2 linked regions of the Spartinivicinus marinus genome follow. The protein of the gene in region 2 interacts with the protein of the main gene of each other region in a pairwise test. Links are inferred from orthologs where the notes say so. Each region holds a gene or a part of one and is shown on either strand. Other genes may lie near its edges.

Region 1 (7,580 bases), 1.5 Mb from region 2 along the record:
TAGCGCGTGACGCATTCTAGCCAGGGCAACTTCTCGGGTCTCACCATAGCTAATGACTTTAGCGATGAGCGAGTCGTAATAAGGAGGGACTTTATAACCACTATATAAATGAGAATCGACACGAATTCCAATACCGCCTGGAGCATGGAAGTGTTTAATCTCACCAGGTGATGGCATAAAGGTTTTGGGGTCTTCAGCATTGATTCGACACTCAATGGCATGACCTTTAATAGTGATATCTTCTTGTTTGATACTTAAAGGTTGGCCACTAGCAACCAATAGTTGCTCTTTCACAATGTCGACCCCAGTCACCATTTCAGATACTGGGTGCTCAACCTGAACCCGAGTGTTCATTTCAATGAAGTAGAAATTGCCATCTTCGTATAAAAACTCAAAAGTACCTGCACCACGATAGCCAATTTCAATACAGGCATTTACACAGCGCATAGCAATGTCGTGGCGCGCTTCTTCAGGAATACCTGGGGCTGGTGCTTCTTCAATAACCTTTTGATGGCGACGTTGCAGTGAACAGTCTCGATCACCCAAGTGAATGGCATTACCCTGGCCATCGGCGAGTATTTGAACTTCAACGTGGCGTGGGTTTTCCAGAAATTTTTCCAGATAAACCATTTCATTACCAAAAGCAGCCAAGGCTTCAGATTGGGTAACATTAATTGCACTAAGTAAGTGGGCTTCACTATGAACAACTCGCATACCACGACCACCGCCACCACCAGATGCTTTAACAATAACTGGATAGCCAATATCACGGGCAATGGCAAGAGAGCGCTCTTTGTCACCCGTTAGTGGGCCATTTGAGCCAGGTACGGTGGGAACACCTGCTTTTTGCATAGCTTTAATGGCGGACACTTTGTCACCCATTAAGCGAATCACATCAGGTGATGGGCCAATAAAGGTAAAGCCGCTGTTCTCTACTTGCTCTGCAAAGTCAGCATTTTCAGCTAAAAACCCATAGCCTGGGTGGATAGCGACAGCATCAGTAACTTCTGCTGCGCTAATAAGAGCCGGAATATTTAAGTAGCTTTCAGTGGGGTTGTTTGGACCAATGCAAACGCTTTCATCTGCTAAGCGTACATGCATTAGTGATTCATCCGCTTTAGAGTGGACTGCAACGGTTTTGATGCCAAGCTCTTTGCAGGCTCGTAAAATCCGTAGTGCAATTTCCCCTCGGTTGGCAATGAGTACTTTCTCAAGCATGGTGGGTATCCTGCTACTGTCGAGTCGGTTTAAACGATGGTAAACAGCGGCTGATCAAACTCTACAGGTTGACCGTTTTCCACCAAAATGGCTTCGATTGTGCCTGTTTTGTCAGCTTCGATTTGGTTCATCATTTTCATTGCTTCAACAATACACAAAACATCGCCAGCTTTAACATGTTGGCCAACTTCAGCAAAAGCAGGTGAGCTAGGAGAAGGTGCGCGGTAAAAAGTACCTACCATCGGTGAAGTTACTTGGTGGCCTGTTGGCTTGGCAGCAGGTGTAGACTCTTCTTTTGTTTCCGCTGGAGCTGCTGCCGCAGCAATAGGCGCTGGCGCTGCTGGTGCAGCTATTGCGTATTGAGCAGGAGCAATCATAGGTGAGTTAGCGTGTCGGCTAATACGAACTGACTCCTCACCCTCTTTGATTTCCAGTTCATCAATACCAGACTCTTCTAGTAACTCGATCAGTTTTTTTACTTTTCTAATATCCATAGCGTCATCTCGGATAAATTGAACTTATTGTTGAAGCAAAAACAAAACAGTGACGTACTGATATTTGTTGTGCTTTTACTGGTTTTAAATTTTTGTTTGGTCTTAAGTTTTGCAAAGCGCTAAAAAATGCAGCAGGTGTGCCTCTTTAGCTCTTAGTTTTCTAGCTGTTTGATGGCTGCTTGTAGTGCTAGCTCGTAGCCTTGATTACCCAGCCCGCAAATTACCCCAACAGCAACATCCGAAAAGTAAGAATGATGCCGAAAAGGTTCACGTTGATAGACGTTAGAAAGGTGAACCTCGATAAAAGGAATCTCTACCCCTAATAATGCATCGCGCAGTGCCACGCTCGTATGCGTAAAAGCCGCAGGATTAAAAATAATAAAGTTAACCCCTTCACGCTTTGCGTCATGAATCCGTTCAATTAACTCGTACTCTGCATTACTTTGCAGTGTTTGCAGGTGATGACCATGATCAACGGCCTGAGTGGTCAGGGTCTGGTTGATATCATCTAAAGTAGTTGAACCATAAATAGTTGGTTCCCGAGTGCCTAATAAATTTAAATTAGGCCCGTGCAGCACTAAGATTGTTGCCATAAGTTAAGGCTCTCAGAGTTTGAGCTGTCTCCGCTTGTACTACAAATCATGCCGACTGAGGTCATACTCAACTGCTGCCAGCAGTTACCTTATTAACTGGTTTATGCTGACAGTAACGGGTAATGACAGAGTTAATGATCAAAAATGTAACGGCCGATTGTGCATAAAATGGCAGCCGCTGTCCACTATTTGCATGATTAAAGACTTTGAACGCAAAATCTCTAATATTGTATGCAAGATCGCGTAACTTTATCCATTTTTAGGGCTGAACTGGTAATTATAGAAGCAAATGTTCAAGCTTGCAGGAGTTAGCTGCGATTTAGCGTCGATCTTAAGTGATTTTCCAGGGAGTTAGCGGTTATCTCTCCCTGTACACGAAGATTTGCTAATTCTTCACCGGTTCGGCTGAAGAATAGCAGCGCTGGTGGGCCAAAAATTGAGTATTGTTTGAGCAGCTGTTGTTGGTTTTGATTGAAAGCGGTGATATCAAGCTTGATCAATGAAAATTGGCTAAGAAGAGGTTTCACATTTTCTGCAGGAAATACTTCGCGCTCTATGACTTTGCAGGAAATACACCAGTCGGCATATAAATCAACCATAACAGGTTTTTGCTGATTTTTAGCTTTAGCTAGTGCCTGCTGTAACTCCTGGGTTGTGTAAATTTTAGTGAAGCCCTGGTTGTTGTTGGTAGGGCTTGCGCTCACCTTGCTGGCAAAAGATAGGGGGCGAAGTGGGTCTTGCTGGCCTTGAGCGGCACCAATAATTAAGCAAACCCCATAAATCATCATGACAATACCCAGAGACTGCCATAAAGCAGACCAGCCTTTGGTTCTTTCAAACTGAAGTGCCCCCATATACACAGCACTGCCAATTAATAATGCAGCCCAAAGCACTAGGGTAACAGGGCCTGGCAGTATCCTTTCCAGCATCCACACGGCAACTGCTAGTAGCATAACGCCAAATACATTTTTCACAGCGTTCATCCAGGCGCCTGCTTTAGGTAGTAAGCTGCCTGCACCTGCGCCAATTAAGATCAGTGGGATACCCATCCCAATACTCAAGCTAAACAGTGCAACACCTCCAATCAGTGGATCACCCGTTTGGCTGATATAAGTTAATGCAGCTATTAAAGGGGCTGAGACACAAGGGGAAACCATAACAGCTGATAACATCCCCATAATAAACACACCAGTAAAAGCCCCTGCTTTTTGCTGTTCACTCATAGCGTGTACTTTTGCCTGTAAAAACTGCGGCAAGCTTAAGGTGTAGAGACCAAACATGCTAAGTGAAAGCAGTGCAAAAAAGATTGCAAATGGCACCAATACCCATGCAGATTGCAGTTTGGCTGGCAGATTGAAGCTAATCCCTAACATGCCCACTAATACGCCAAGTAATGTATAGACTAGGCTCATTCCTGCTACATAAGTAATACTTAGCCACAGACTTCGGCTTTGAGAGCTAGACTGCTGTTGCTGGCCAATAATCAAGCTGGAAAGAATAGGCACCATGGGTAGTACACAAGGGGTAAAGCTTAGGGCAATACCTCCAGCAATAAACGAGAAAACAATCAGAGCCCAGCTGCCGGATGAAAGCAGAGAGAAAAGTTGTGACTCTTCTGAGGGAGGCGCTGCAGTAACTTGTCTGGAAGATTTATTAGTCGATAGGGGGTCATTGGTTGTCGCTGAGGTTTCTGTTGATGTTGTGTTCTCTGGTGTTAAAGCTAAGTTAATGGTATGTGGAGGGTAGCATAAACCAGCATCTGCACAGCCTTGAAAAGTGACAGCGACTTCAACAATATCCTTGGTTTGGCTGAGGGGAATTTTTACTACGACATCTGTTGGATAAACTTCCAGGTCTTTTTGGGCAAATTGGTCGAATTTAAGCTCACCTTTAGGGTAGATCGGCTCTTTTAGGCTTACCCCTTCAGAGAGTGACTGGAAGCGGAAACGGTCTTTGTAAAGGTAGTGCTGGGGAGTAACTTTAACAGTAATGTGGGCCTCTTGGTTAACCAGTTGACCACTTACCTGGAAGGCCTCTTCAACAGGTAAGAACTCCGCGTCACCAAGATAATTGGCTGGGTTATCATTACTTCCGAATAAATCATCAAGTCCGGCTTGTAAATTAACTGAAAAGAAGCAGAAAAAGATAAGACAAAAATGGGAAAGCCGATACATATCCAGGTTCTTCCAGTAGTTTTTATGGGCTGATGATTTAACGACGTTTGACTAAGTTTTTATGTTGTGGTTCCAGTTCAGGTATTTATGAGTACACTGCTCAAAAGCGCTACCTTCTATTATTTATCAGAGCGGCTAGCCAAAGAAAAACTTTCAGATAAACATCAGCAAGCGCTAATTGGAGAAAGAGAATAACATGGGATAATAAACGAGTAGAAAAAAATCTAACTAAACAACTAGCTTTGGCTGGCCTGATACACTTTTACACAGTTTCGGCCACCATTTTTGGCTGCATAAAGCGCCTTGTCTGCTTGTGCTGAAAGCTGTTCACCATTACTTCCATCAAACATTGCTAAGCCACAACTAAAAGTAACTTGTAAGTCAGTCGGATGAGCGGGCTGTTTCATTTGCGAAAAGTGCTCGCGAATATCATCTAGTAGGCCAACGGCAGCCTGTTGTCCAGTATTAGGTAAAATTATGGCAAACTCTTCACCGCCATAGCGGCCTATCGTATCGGTTTTTCTTAAGCGTTGCTTCAGGAATAGAGCAAGACTTTTGATCACTCGATCACCCATTGGGTGGCCATAGGTGTCATTGACGCTTTTGAATTTATCAATGTCAATCATGGCGAAGACCAGTGGATGTTCATACTCTTCAGCTCGCATGACTTCAGTTTGCAGCTGCTGCAAGGTATAGGTGTGGTTATATAAGCCAGTTAAGCTATCGCGGATCATTCTTGACAGTAATGTTCTTGCCCGCTCACCACGATTTCGTACTGTCATAATCAGGTGACGGGGCTTAATAGGTTTGGTTAAAAAATCATCACCACCTTCACCCATCGCAACGAGCTGCTTATCAATATCTCCTTCTGCCGACAGGTAAATAATAGGAATACTGACGTACTTTTCCTGCTGTCTGATTACCTTGGATAGTTCCATGCCATTACAGTCTGGCATGTACATATCCATGATAATTAAGTCAGTATCAAACTTTTCCAGAACATCCATCACTTCCAGGGGTTTAGTGACTACCTGGGTGATAATACCTGCCTTATTTAAGGTGCTTTGGGTGAAGTAAGCCTGGGCTTTGGAGTCATCAACAATTAGTACACGGTAGGGGTCGTTAAGGGTAATTCTGGTCAGTTGCTCAATCCGCTCGATTACATGGCCAGCTTCTAAACCATGGGTGTAAAACTCACAGCCATTTGCTCGTGCTGCCTCTAAGCGAGTAAGAATGTTGTCATCTTCGTCACAATAAAACAGAATAGGGATCGGAGTTTCTATTTGAGCCTGGATATTGTTGATTAGCTCAATGCCTGCTCGTTTTTCTCCACCAAAGTCAACATCGATAACGATTACGGCGGGATAGCGGTTTTCAAACCCCTTCATAAACTCATCATGGGTGTGAAATACTTTCGCTCTTAAGCCAAAATACTCCATTTGCTTCAGCAGTTTGGTGGCCATGCTGAAGTGGTTAAGGCCTATATAAACCGGCTTGCTGGTAGGAATTGAGCCAATTTCAATAGACGTATCACCTTTACGCAGGGCAGTGTAACTGAGCTTGATAATTAGGTCGTTGAGGTGGCGGATAACGTCGCTGTTAGGGGCTTTTTCTTCATTGAAGTCTTGTAAAACTTTACTGATTTGCCTGGCAATATCGGAATGAGCTTGCTGTTTAAAGCGTTCTGCATATTTCAGCAGTTTTTCGTTGGCTCGTTGAAACTCAGCTAGCCACTGTTTTGACCAGTGTTCTTTATTAAGTCGGTGCCAACATTCAATAACATGGCGGGCGCGATTTGTAACGCGTTGGGCGAAATGATCCTTTAAACGTGCAGTTTGTGAAGTGGTTGATGGCTTTACTACAAGCTCAGTCATAATAAAATTGAGGGCCCTTTAATGCATCTTACAAAATGGCGATTCCGTGGTGAGTAAGCAACATGGTTTACAGTCATTGGTTTTCTTGTAAGTTATAGGTTATAGCGAGGTTTGACTCAACTATTCACCTATTACTTAATATTGGACACAATAAACTCGCTTAAGTCATATAAAGCAACTGGATAATTATTACTATGCTGCATAACGTAGTACTTTTTTGGCTGTCAGCCTTTATGGCTGTTACCCTTGCTGGCTGTCAACCATTAGTTGAATTTGCTGATGCTCAGCAGACCGACGATAGCCAACCTGAGAAGGAGCAGAGTCGCCTTCAAACCCAAATAGCTTGGCTTTTACTAGAGGCAGAGGACGCCTTCAAGGAACGGCGTCTAACTACACCAGAAGGCGATAATGCTTTAGGTTATTATCGTGAAGTAATTCGCTTACAACCTGATAACGTTGAAGCAAATCAGGGCGTTGAGCAAATCGTAGAGCAATATTTTATATGGGCGCATCGGGCGGCTACACAACAGCGTTGGGGAAAAGCCAGCGAGTACCTGGAAAAAGCCCAGCAGATTAAGCCTGATCACCCTGGCCTGAAGGAAATAGCTGATCTGATCAAACAAGGCCAGTCTAAGTAATCTCCTTTACCTACTCCTCTTTGACTATGCTTATTTACAGTGGTGGCTTAAGACGCAAGTCACTGCTTCTCTATGACAGCTAAGTGCCTGACTAACTTCCTTATATAAAGCAGGTTAGGGGGAATGAGTGGTAACGCTAGGAATAGCTGCAAGAACTAAGCATCAATTAGGACTCTTCCTCGCCATTGCTGGCTTGCTGAGCTTAACCTGGGCAAATGAGCTGAGTTTATCTCAGGCATTATTGCAGCAGGTTCAAACAAGCTATGGCCAAACAGCCGTGAATCGGTTAAAGCAATGGCAACAGTTAGTAGAAAAAAGCCAGCATTTACCTGAGTCTGAAAAACTCAAGGCCGTTAATACATTTTTTAATCAGTTAGGCTTTGTTAACGATATTGATCACTGGAAAAAAGAAGATTATTGGGCGACACCTGTTGAGTTTATGGCATCAGGGGCTGGTGATTGTGAAGATTTTTCTATTGCAAAATACTTCACCTTACGTTTGCTTGGTGTGGCTGATAAAAAAATGCGGATTACCTACGTTAAAGCCTTGAGCCTTAATCAGGCGCATATGGTGTTGAGTTACTTTCCT
Region 2 (7,654 bases):
TGGCGGGACAATAATAAGACTAGTTGTAATTGTCTAAGCCTGCCGTATTAAAGGCACCCCAAAAGACCGCTTAATAGCACTTTTACTCAAGGATGCATGCACATAGGCTTAACAACTAACATTTTTAACAGGTAAGAGCTTGCTTAGAAAGCTTATTACTTACTAACAAATTACTTACTCACAAAACCACTCCACTAGGCTGCTATATAGGCTTTAAAAAGCATACAGCCCACATTCTGCTTATTTCACTTTAATCATACAGTGGCAGAACAAGGTGAGTGGTTTTAGTATGTAGAGTAACCGCTTTACCAATACAACTAACTACAGTCCCCAACTAAAGCAAGTTTACACAGGCAGTGAACTGAATGCACCTAGAAAGTTGTATAGATAGAAGTCAGTAGCATTATCAAAATAACGCTACTGTTCTCAATCAAAGGTAGAATCGATTAAAATTAGATCAATTTCATTTAATATTCACGACCTCCTACAACTTTCATTAGCATATCCCGGTGGTGTTTACCGTAGGCAGCAACAACTTGTCTGATTTGCTGTTGATCTCTTTGTTCAACTACCTGAATTAACGCCTTAAAAAAGCCTAAGCTTTTAACAATATGATCCTCATATTTGCTTGCGACTAAGAAATAGGTTCGATGGATAGCAGGCTGAACATTGGCTAAAATTTGTTCCAAGTAGGAATTATCAGCAATCGGTAGTGCTTGACGTAAAATATCAAAGCTTACCTCAATGTAACGCTCAATATTGCGTTGCTCAGCTAATAGCTCAAGCTCTTTTAACGTTGCCTTGAACGGTTTCAGCTGAACTTCAGCCTGCCAATTCTCAGCCACTTTCAAAGCAAGAAATGAATACAACTCCACCACCATTTCATATAGGCTTTGCACTCTATGCTCAGTTAATTCAGTGACCATTGCACCACGACGGGGCAAAATATCAATTAAATGCTTGCGTTGTAATATCAGCAAGGCTTCTCGAACAGAACCACGGCTTACTCCTAACTCGCTTGCTACCTTTAATTCCTGAATCCTTTCCTTAGCAAGTAGCTCTCCTTTAATAATTTTACTTGCTAAGTGTTGTGCAATTTGTTCAGAAAGACTATCAGATGCTTTAAAGACCATTACTGATTCCAGTTATGTAATTTATTATTTCATTATTCACACAAAGATACATAATAATTATTGAAAGCTAAACAGTCATCATATAAGTACAATTATTTTTCTATTTATACGACAAAAACTGTACAAAAAGCTACACTTTTCGATTGAAAATTTTATTGTTAGACAGGTAGAAATAAAAAAGACTGTATTTTTACAGCCTTTTCAATGTTTACAACATGATATTCAGAACATCATATAGCTAAAACGAGTTGTTTTATAATCTTAATTTCTAAGCTTTTAGTCTAATATTTAGGAACTACTGGCAATTGCTCAAAGAAACTACTGAAGGATATTTTTTATAGGCAAGAGGGGGAGGTACGCTATGTTGTCAGCCACATGAATAATTGACAACACAGCATCGTGAAATACTAACTACTGCTTTTAGAGATGGCTAAACGTACAACCCCTTTATGATTCACTTTAATATTTTGCTTGCTGACTACATAGTCACTTTGAGTAGCATCTCCTGAAATAGAGATTTTAGCAATCACATCAACCATCTGATATTGAGACAATTTATTTCCAGCTATCATGACTTTTGAGTCATTAAGTTTTACCAAAGCAGGTAGTTCACTAATCTGGAGTGGTACAACTGCAACAGGCATTCTCATGCTAGCGTGCTTAGCTAACACATAAACCTTCGCCTGCTTAGGCAACTGTTGTAGTAATGTTTCATCCAATTCCACTAAAACACTGATTTCTGCATCAGCGAGTTTTTCTCCATCAACTTGTTTAGACGCAGGCTTATCTGCCTCTTGTGGTTTTGATGGAGCACTTTCTGTACTCGCCAATTGTTGTGCTTTTGCTATTCCCTGCTGTAACGCAGTGGCTGTTGCATGATCAGGGCGAGTAGCTAACACTTGTTGCCAATAATGAATTGCCTGTTGGTAATCCCCTGACTCAAATGCCGCAATTCCCATAATGCCAAGCGCCGTGGGTTGGTTCGGCTGAATAGTCAATGCTTGCTGAGCAAGCGTTGTGACTTCTTGAGTGATTTTATTATTTTGCCTTAAGTATTTAACCTGCGCTAACTGCGCAATGACTGATGGGTCATCCGGAGCTTGTACTTTTAATACTGTAAAAGCCTGCTCTGCCTTTCCCAACTGATTCATTGCCATATAAGTACGGGCCAATAAATAATGCACTTGTGGTTGGTTAGGATAGTCAGCAGCTAATGTTTCCAGTGAATTAACCAACTCTTTGCCACTGGCATTATCCCAGTCAATTGCTTTTAGCTCTTGGGTAAATGCCAATTGCTGACTTCCACCCAATAATAAATAAAGGCCAATTGCAGCCACAGGCAAGCTACCCCCTGCCAACCAAGTTATTGTGCTCAACCGGGTTGACTTTACCTGTTGATAATCGGCCAGTAAGCGTTTTCCTAAGGCATTTTTTTGCTCTTCATAGTCCAGGCTATCTAGCTGGCCATCCGCATGAGCAGAGTCTAGCTCGGCTAATTGTTGCTGGTAACGAGCAACCTGCTCAGCTTGCTGTTGTTGGCTGGCTTCATTTAATCGCCTGTTAAGACGGGGAATTGGTAATAATATAAACAACACAGCAATGATTAAAAATACTGCTGCAGTAACCCAAAATAACATCATGACTTCGGTTCTTCATGCTGGTGAATAATAGCTTCAATTTGCTGCTGCTCAGCTTCCGATAATGAAGCTGAAGCGGGAGCAGTAGATGACTGCCCCTTCCTAATTAATCGATAAAAAATCCCTGCCCCCACTACTAACAAAATAAATGGCCCTATCCACAATAACCAGGTTTTCTTACTAAAGGCAGGTCGATATAAAACAAATTCTCCGTAACGAGCTACCATAAAGTCAGCAATGGCTTGGTTTGACTGTCCAGCTAGCAACTGTCGGTATATTTCTTCACGAAGATCTTTCGCAATGGGCGCATTGGAATCAGCAATATTCTGGTTTTGACATTTAGGGCAGCGAAGCTCATCCGTTAACTGTTTAAACCGCTGGCGTTGCTCTTCAGTTTGAAATGGATAAGTATCAATAGCAGCCCAACTAACTGACAACCACCCCACAGTGCTCACCAGCAAAATCAGCAGTGGCTTTAAACACGCTTTCATATTCATTGCTAACGACATCCCACTAGCCTGCATCCTGTTGTACTGTTCCTGCCGTATTCATTTTTAAGGCATCGTATTTTGGTTTAATTTTAGTCAGCCAAACCTGTTCATCTACCACACCAACATGCTTATAACGAATAACCCCTTCCCTATCGATTAAGTAGGTTTCAGGTGCACCATAAACACCTAAATCCAATCCAAGCCGTCCTTTCTCATCAAACACACTAAACACATAAGGGTTCTTTAGCTTAGTTAGCCATTGCTGAGCAGCCGCACGATCATCCTTATAATTAACACCGATAATTTTCACCCCTTGCTGGGCCAGCTTGAGTAAATAGGGATGCTCTACCTGACAAGAAGGACACCAGGTCGCCCATACATTAACCAGTGCAACTTCTCCTAATAATGCCTGTTTACCAACATTAGTTTCAGCAGACTGCACAGTAGGAAGTGAGAATGCTGGAAATGGCTTATTCAGTAATGCGGATGTCAGGCTGTCATCTTTGTCATAAATACCTTGATAAAGAAAACCTACTAACGCAATAAACAACAGTAAGGGAATAAATAACTTAAGCCGTGCCATCAGCAACCACCTCAGCCTTGACTACGTGGGAATTCGTTTGTTTTGCAGTCAATCGCAGGCGATAACGTTTATCAAGCGCCGCCAGCACGCCGCCTAGAGCCATCAATAAAGCACCCAACCAAATCAACCGAACAAATGCTTTAAAGTGTACTCTTACTGCCCAGGCACCACTTTCATCAAGCGGTTCACCTAGTGCTACATACAAATCACGGAATAAACCTGGATCAATTGCGGCTTCGGTCATAACATTTTGCTGCACCGGATAACGGCGCTTTTCAGGCTTTAATGATGCAACCACCTGCTCATCTTTGGTTACAACCAACTGGCCCTGTTGGGCAACATAGTTTGGCCCTTGTTTTTCTTGAATCCCTTTAAATAAAAACTGATAACCAGCCAAGTTAACGGAATCCCCAGGTGCTAGCTTTATATCCCGCTCAATACTGTAAAAACTGGTCAATACCGCCCCCGCTATAGTGACCGCAAAGCCAATATGCGCAAACCACATACCATAGTAATGCCTCGGTAGCCGACGTAAGCCAGAGATAAAAGACGACTGATTTCGGGTTTTATAATAAAGCTGTTTGACTGAAGCGAGACATATCCAGGCCACGAGCGAAACAGCCAACCAAGCAGGTAATAACCAGCCATCACCGTAACTGAAGCAAAATACAACACCTAAAATCACACTGACCAAGCCAATATACCGCAGTTGTTGCCATAAAAAGCTTGCCTTAGACTGCTTCCAGTTGGCCCAAATGCCAATTCCCAAACAAATAGCCAGAGGAGCCATAAATACCGAAAACATTAAGTCAAAATAGGGTTTACCTATAGAAATACTGTTATCCCCTAAGGCTTTTGCAATCAGTGGGTATAGGGTACCAATTAAAATCATGGCAGTAGCCACTGATAGAAATATATTATTTAGCAACAATAATGCTTCTTTAGACTGCCAGCTAAATCGCTGCTGACTGGCCACTGCTGGTGCGCGAAAGGCATACAAAGTAAACGAGCCACCAATTACAATCAGCAATAACACTAAAATAAAGACACCACGGGAAGGATCACTGGCAAACGAGTGAACTGAAGTTAATACGCCAGAACGAACTAAGAAGGCTCCTAACAGACTCAAGGAAAAAGAAAAAATCGCTAAAAAAACGGTCCAGCTTTTAAAAACGCCTCGTTTTTCTGTCACAGCCAATGAGTGCATTAATGCCGTTCCCACCAACCAGGGCATAAATGAAGCATTTTCCACAGGGTCCCAGAACCACCAGCCTCCCCAGCCAAGCTCGTAGTATGCCCACCAGCTACCTAGTGCAATACCAACGGTTAAAAACGCCCAGGCAACAGCTGTCCAAGGTCGAGACCAACGGGCCCAAGTAGCATCTAAACGTCCTTCCAACAATGCGGTAATAGCAAAGGCAAATACCACAGAAAAGCCTACATAGCCCACATATAACAAAGGTGGATGAATGATTAAGCCAAAGTCTTGCAGCAAAGGATTCAGATCACGCCCATCCGCTGGGGTATTGGGTAATAAGCGCTCAAAGGGGTTTGAGGTAATCACCAAAAACAGTAAAAACCCAACTGAGCACCAGCCTAAAATAGCTAACACCCTTGCTGTTACTCGCTCAGGCAGATGGTTACTGGCTAGCGCTACCGCAAAAGTCCAGCAGGCCATAATAAGGCACCAGAGTAGGAACGAGCCTTCATGGGCACCCCATACAGCACTGAATTTATAAGGTGTTGGCAGCAGTGTATTAGAGTTTTGGGCAACATAGGCAACAGAAAAGTCATCCACTAAAAAGGCATAAGCTAAGCAGCCAAAACTGAGTGCTAGGAAGACCAGCTGGCCAGTTGCCAGGGGCTTAGCCAGCCCCATCATGATGTGGTCTTTACAGTAGCTGCCCATTAGTGGCACAACAGCGAGTAATACAGCCAAACACAAAGCAATTATTAATGCCAGGTGGCCAAGTTCTGGAATCATGCTATTTTTTCTCCAGCTGACACAAGGTTATTTATCTGTCCCATCATTGTGCAGATGCCTGGGTGTTACGACCAGGATGCCCAGCCTTTTCAAGTGCTTCCTGTACTTCTGGCGGCATATAGTTTTCATCATGTTTAGCCAATACCTCATCAGCTTCTACAACCTGATTAGCTGACAATTTGCCTAAGGCAATGATTCCTTGCCCTTCGCGGAACAGGTCCGGCAAAATACCTTCATAGCGAACAACTGCCGTGGCTTGTTGATCGGTAATGGTAAACTCCACCTTTAAACTCTGAGGATCACGCTTGACTGATCCCGGTACAACTAAGCCACCCACTCGAATTTTCTGATCCAGCTTGGCTTCACCTGCCTGCAACTGCTGGGGAGAGTAGAAATAGTTGACGTTTTCTTGCAGAGCAAACAGTGCTAACCCCACAGCCAAGCTAACACCAAGCACAATGAATATCACCACCAACAGCCGTTGCTTACGTACTGGATTCATGACTGACCTACCTCTTCCCGGCGGATACTTCGTAAGGTGTCTTTAATCAGCTGCTTACGCTTTAACCATGGGCTCAAAACGTTGTACAAAACCACCATCAGGCCAATCGCATAACTGACCCACACATAGGGACCATGCCCCCCCATTAACCAAAACTGCTGCCATGACTCAAAATACATAAAACACACCTATTGAAACCGCTTCATCCAAAGCCGCACCCATTGTGTGCGCCGTTCTCGCCATAGAATTTCATTGCGTAGCCGGTATAAAAAGACCACCAGAAAAAAGCAATAAAACCCCGCAATACATATCAGCAATGGCACTAACATTTCGGGTGCCATGCTAGGCTTTTCGGTGAGTTTTAAAGTGGCAGGTTGATGTAGCGTATTCCACCACTCCACGGAGTATTTGATAATCGGGATATTAACCAGCCCAACCAACGCCAGCACTGCACACGCTTTGGCTGCAGTTTGAACATTATCAATGGCGTTTTCTAAGGCAATAAAACCTAAATAAAGAAATAATAAAATCAGCATTGAGGTAAGTCGGGCATCCCACTCCCACCAGGTACCCCAGGTAGGTTTGCCCCAAATAGCACCTGTGAGTAAAGCAAGGATGGTGAAAGAAGCACCAATGGGGGCACAACATTTAGCTGCCATATCGGCCAGTTTCATTTTCCAAATTAAACCTACTGCCCCTGCAATTGCCATCGTGACGTAGCAGGCTTGGGCGAGAAAAGCACTGGGTACATGAATAAAAATAATGCGGTAGCTATTACCTTGCTGGTAATCAGGTGGTGCAAACGCTAGCCCCCATACAACCCCTGTCGTTAGCAAGCCAATGGATACCCAGACCAACCAGGGTAGCCATTTACCACTTTTCTCAAAAAACCACTTAGGAGAGCCTAAGCGGTGAAACCAGGTCCACTTCATGAGTAAACAATCAATACCAGTTATTCAGAAACACTTATTCGCAACCCTGCTGCAATGGCAAAAGGTGCCAGAGTAATGCCTAACACTAACAATACAGCCAGCCACAATAGCTGACCTTCATAGGGTAACGCTTGGGTAGCAGCAATCACAGCACCCGAGCCAAAGATCAATACCGGAATATTCAGCGGCAACACCAGTAATGACAATAATACCCCACCTTTTTTCAAGCCAACAGTTAAGGCTGCACCAATAGCGCCAATTAAACTTAATAAAGGTGTACCTAATAGTAAACTAGCCAACAGTGGCCACCAGGCAGTATCAGGCAGGTGCAGCATTAACGCCAAAATCGGGGTGAATAGTAGTAGAAGCGCTCCACTCACCAACCAATGGAC

What was found. Proteins that work in one complex are often made in the same cells at the same time.
Region 1: the proteins of OQE68_RS22470 (region 2) and dsbD interact in binary tests that used the Escherichia coli proteins (3 or more experiments, as listed by UniProt). The link is inferred for Spartinivicinus marinus from one-to-one orthologs.

What each region holds. Positions count from the first base shown.
Region 1 is NZ_JAPJZK010000001.1:3,453,720-3,461,299, forward strand. Bases 2,047-4,971 are described here. They hold dsbD (protein-disulfide reductase DsbD), read right to left. Parts: upstream 4,480-4,971; coding sequence 2,614-4,479; downstream 2,047-2,613. Other genes in these bases: aroQ (type II 3-dehydroquinate dehydratase), read right to left, coding at 2,047-2,305; OQE68_RS15575 (GGDEF domain-containing response regulator), read right to left, coding at 4,716-4,971. In the rest of the region: accC (acetyl-CoA carboxylase biotin carboxylase subunit), read right to left, coding at 1-1,218; accB (acetyl-CoA carboxylase biotin carboxyl carrier protein), read right to left, coding at 1,248-1,712; more of aroQ, read right to left, coding at 1,865-2,046; more of OQE68_RS15575, read right to left, coding at 4,972-6,353; OQE68_RS15580 (hypothetical protein), read left to right, coding at 6,587-6,991; OQE68_RS15585 (transglutaminase-like cysteine peptidase), read left to right, coding at 7,119-7,580. UniProt on the Escherichia coli protein: Required to facilitate the formation of correct disulfide bonds in some periplasmic proteins and for the assembly of the periplasmic c-type cytochromes.
Region 2 is NZ_JAPJZK010000001.1:4,997,983-5,005,636, reverse strand. The notes cover bases 2,065-5,063. They hold OQE68_RS22470 (DsbE family thiol:disulfide interchange protein), read right to left. Parts: upstream 3,845-5,063; coding sequence 3,284-3,844; downstream 2,065-3,283. Other genes in these bases: OQE68_RS22465 (heme lyase CcmF/NrfE family subunit), read right to left, coding at 3,831-5,063; OQE68_RS22475 (cytochrome c-type biogenesis protein), read right to left, coding at 2,770-3,261; ccmI (c-type cytochrome biogenesis protein CcmI), read right to left, coding at 2,065-2,773. Outside these bases: OQE68_RS22485 (GntR family transcriptional regulator), read right to left, coding at 468-1,133; more of ccmI, read right to left, coding at 1,541-2,064; more of OQE68_RS22465, read right to left, coding at 5,064-5,828; cytochrome c maturation protein CcmE, read right to left, coding at 5,872-6,330; heme exporter protein CcmD, read right to left, coding at 6,327-6,509; OQE68_RS22450 (heme ABC transporter permease), read right to left, coding at 6,519-7,262; heme exporter protein CcmB, read right to left, coding at 7,283-7,654. UniProt on the Escherichia coli protein: Involved in disulfide bond formation. Catalyzes a late, reductive step in the assembly of periplasmic c-type cytochromes, probably the reduction of disulfide bonds of the apocytochrome c to allow covalent linkage with the heme.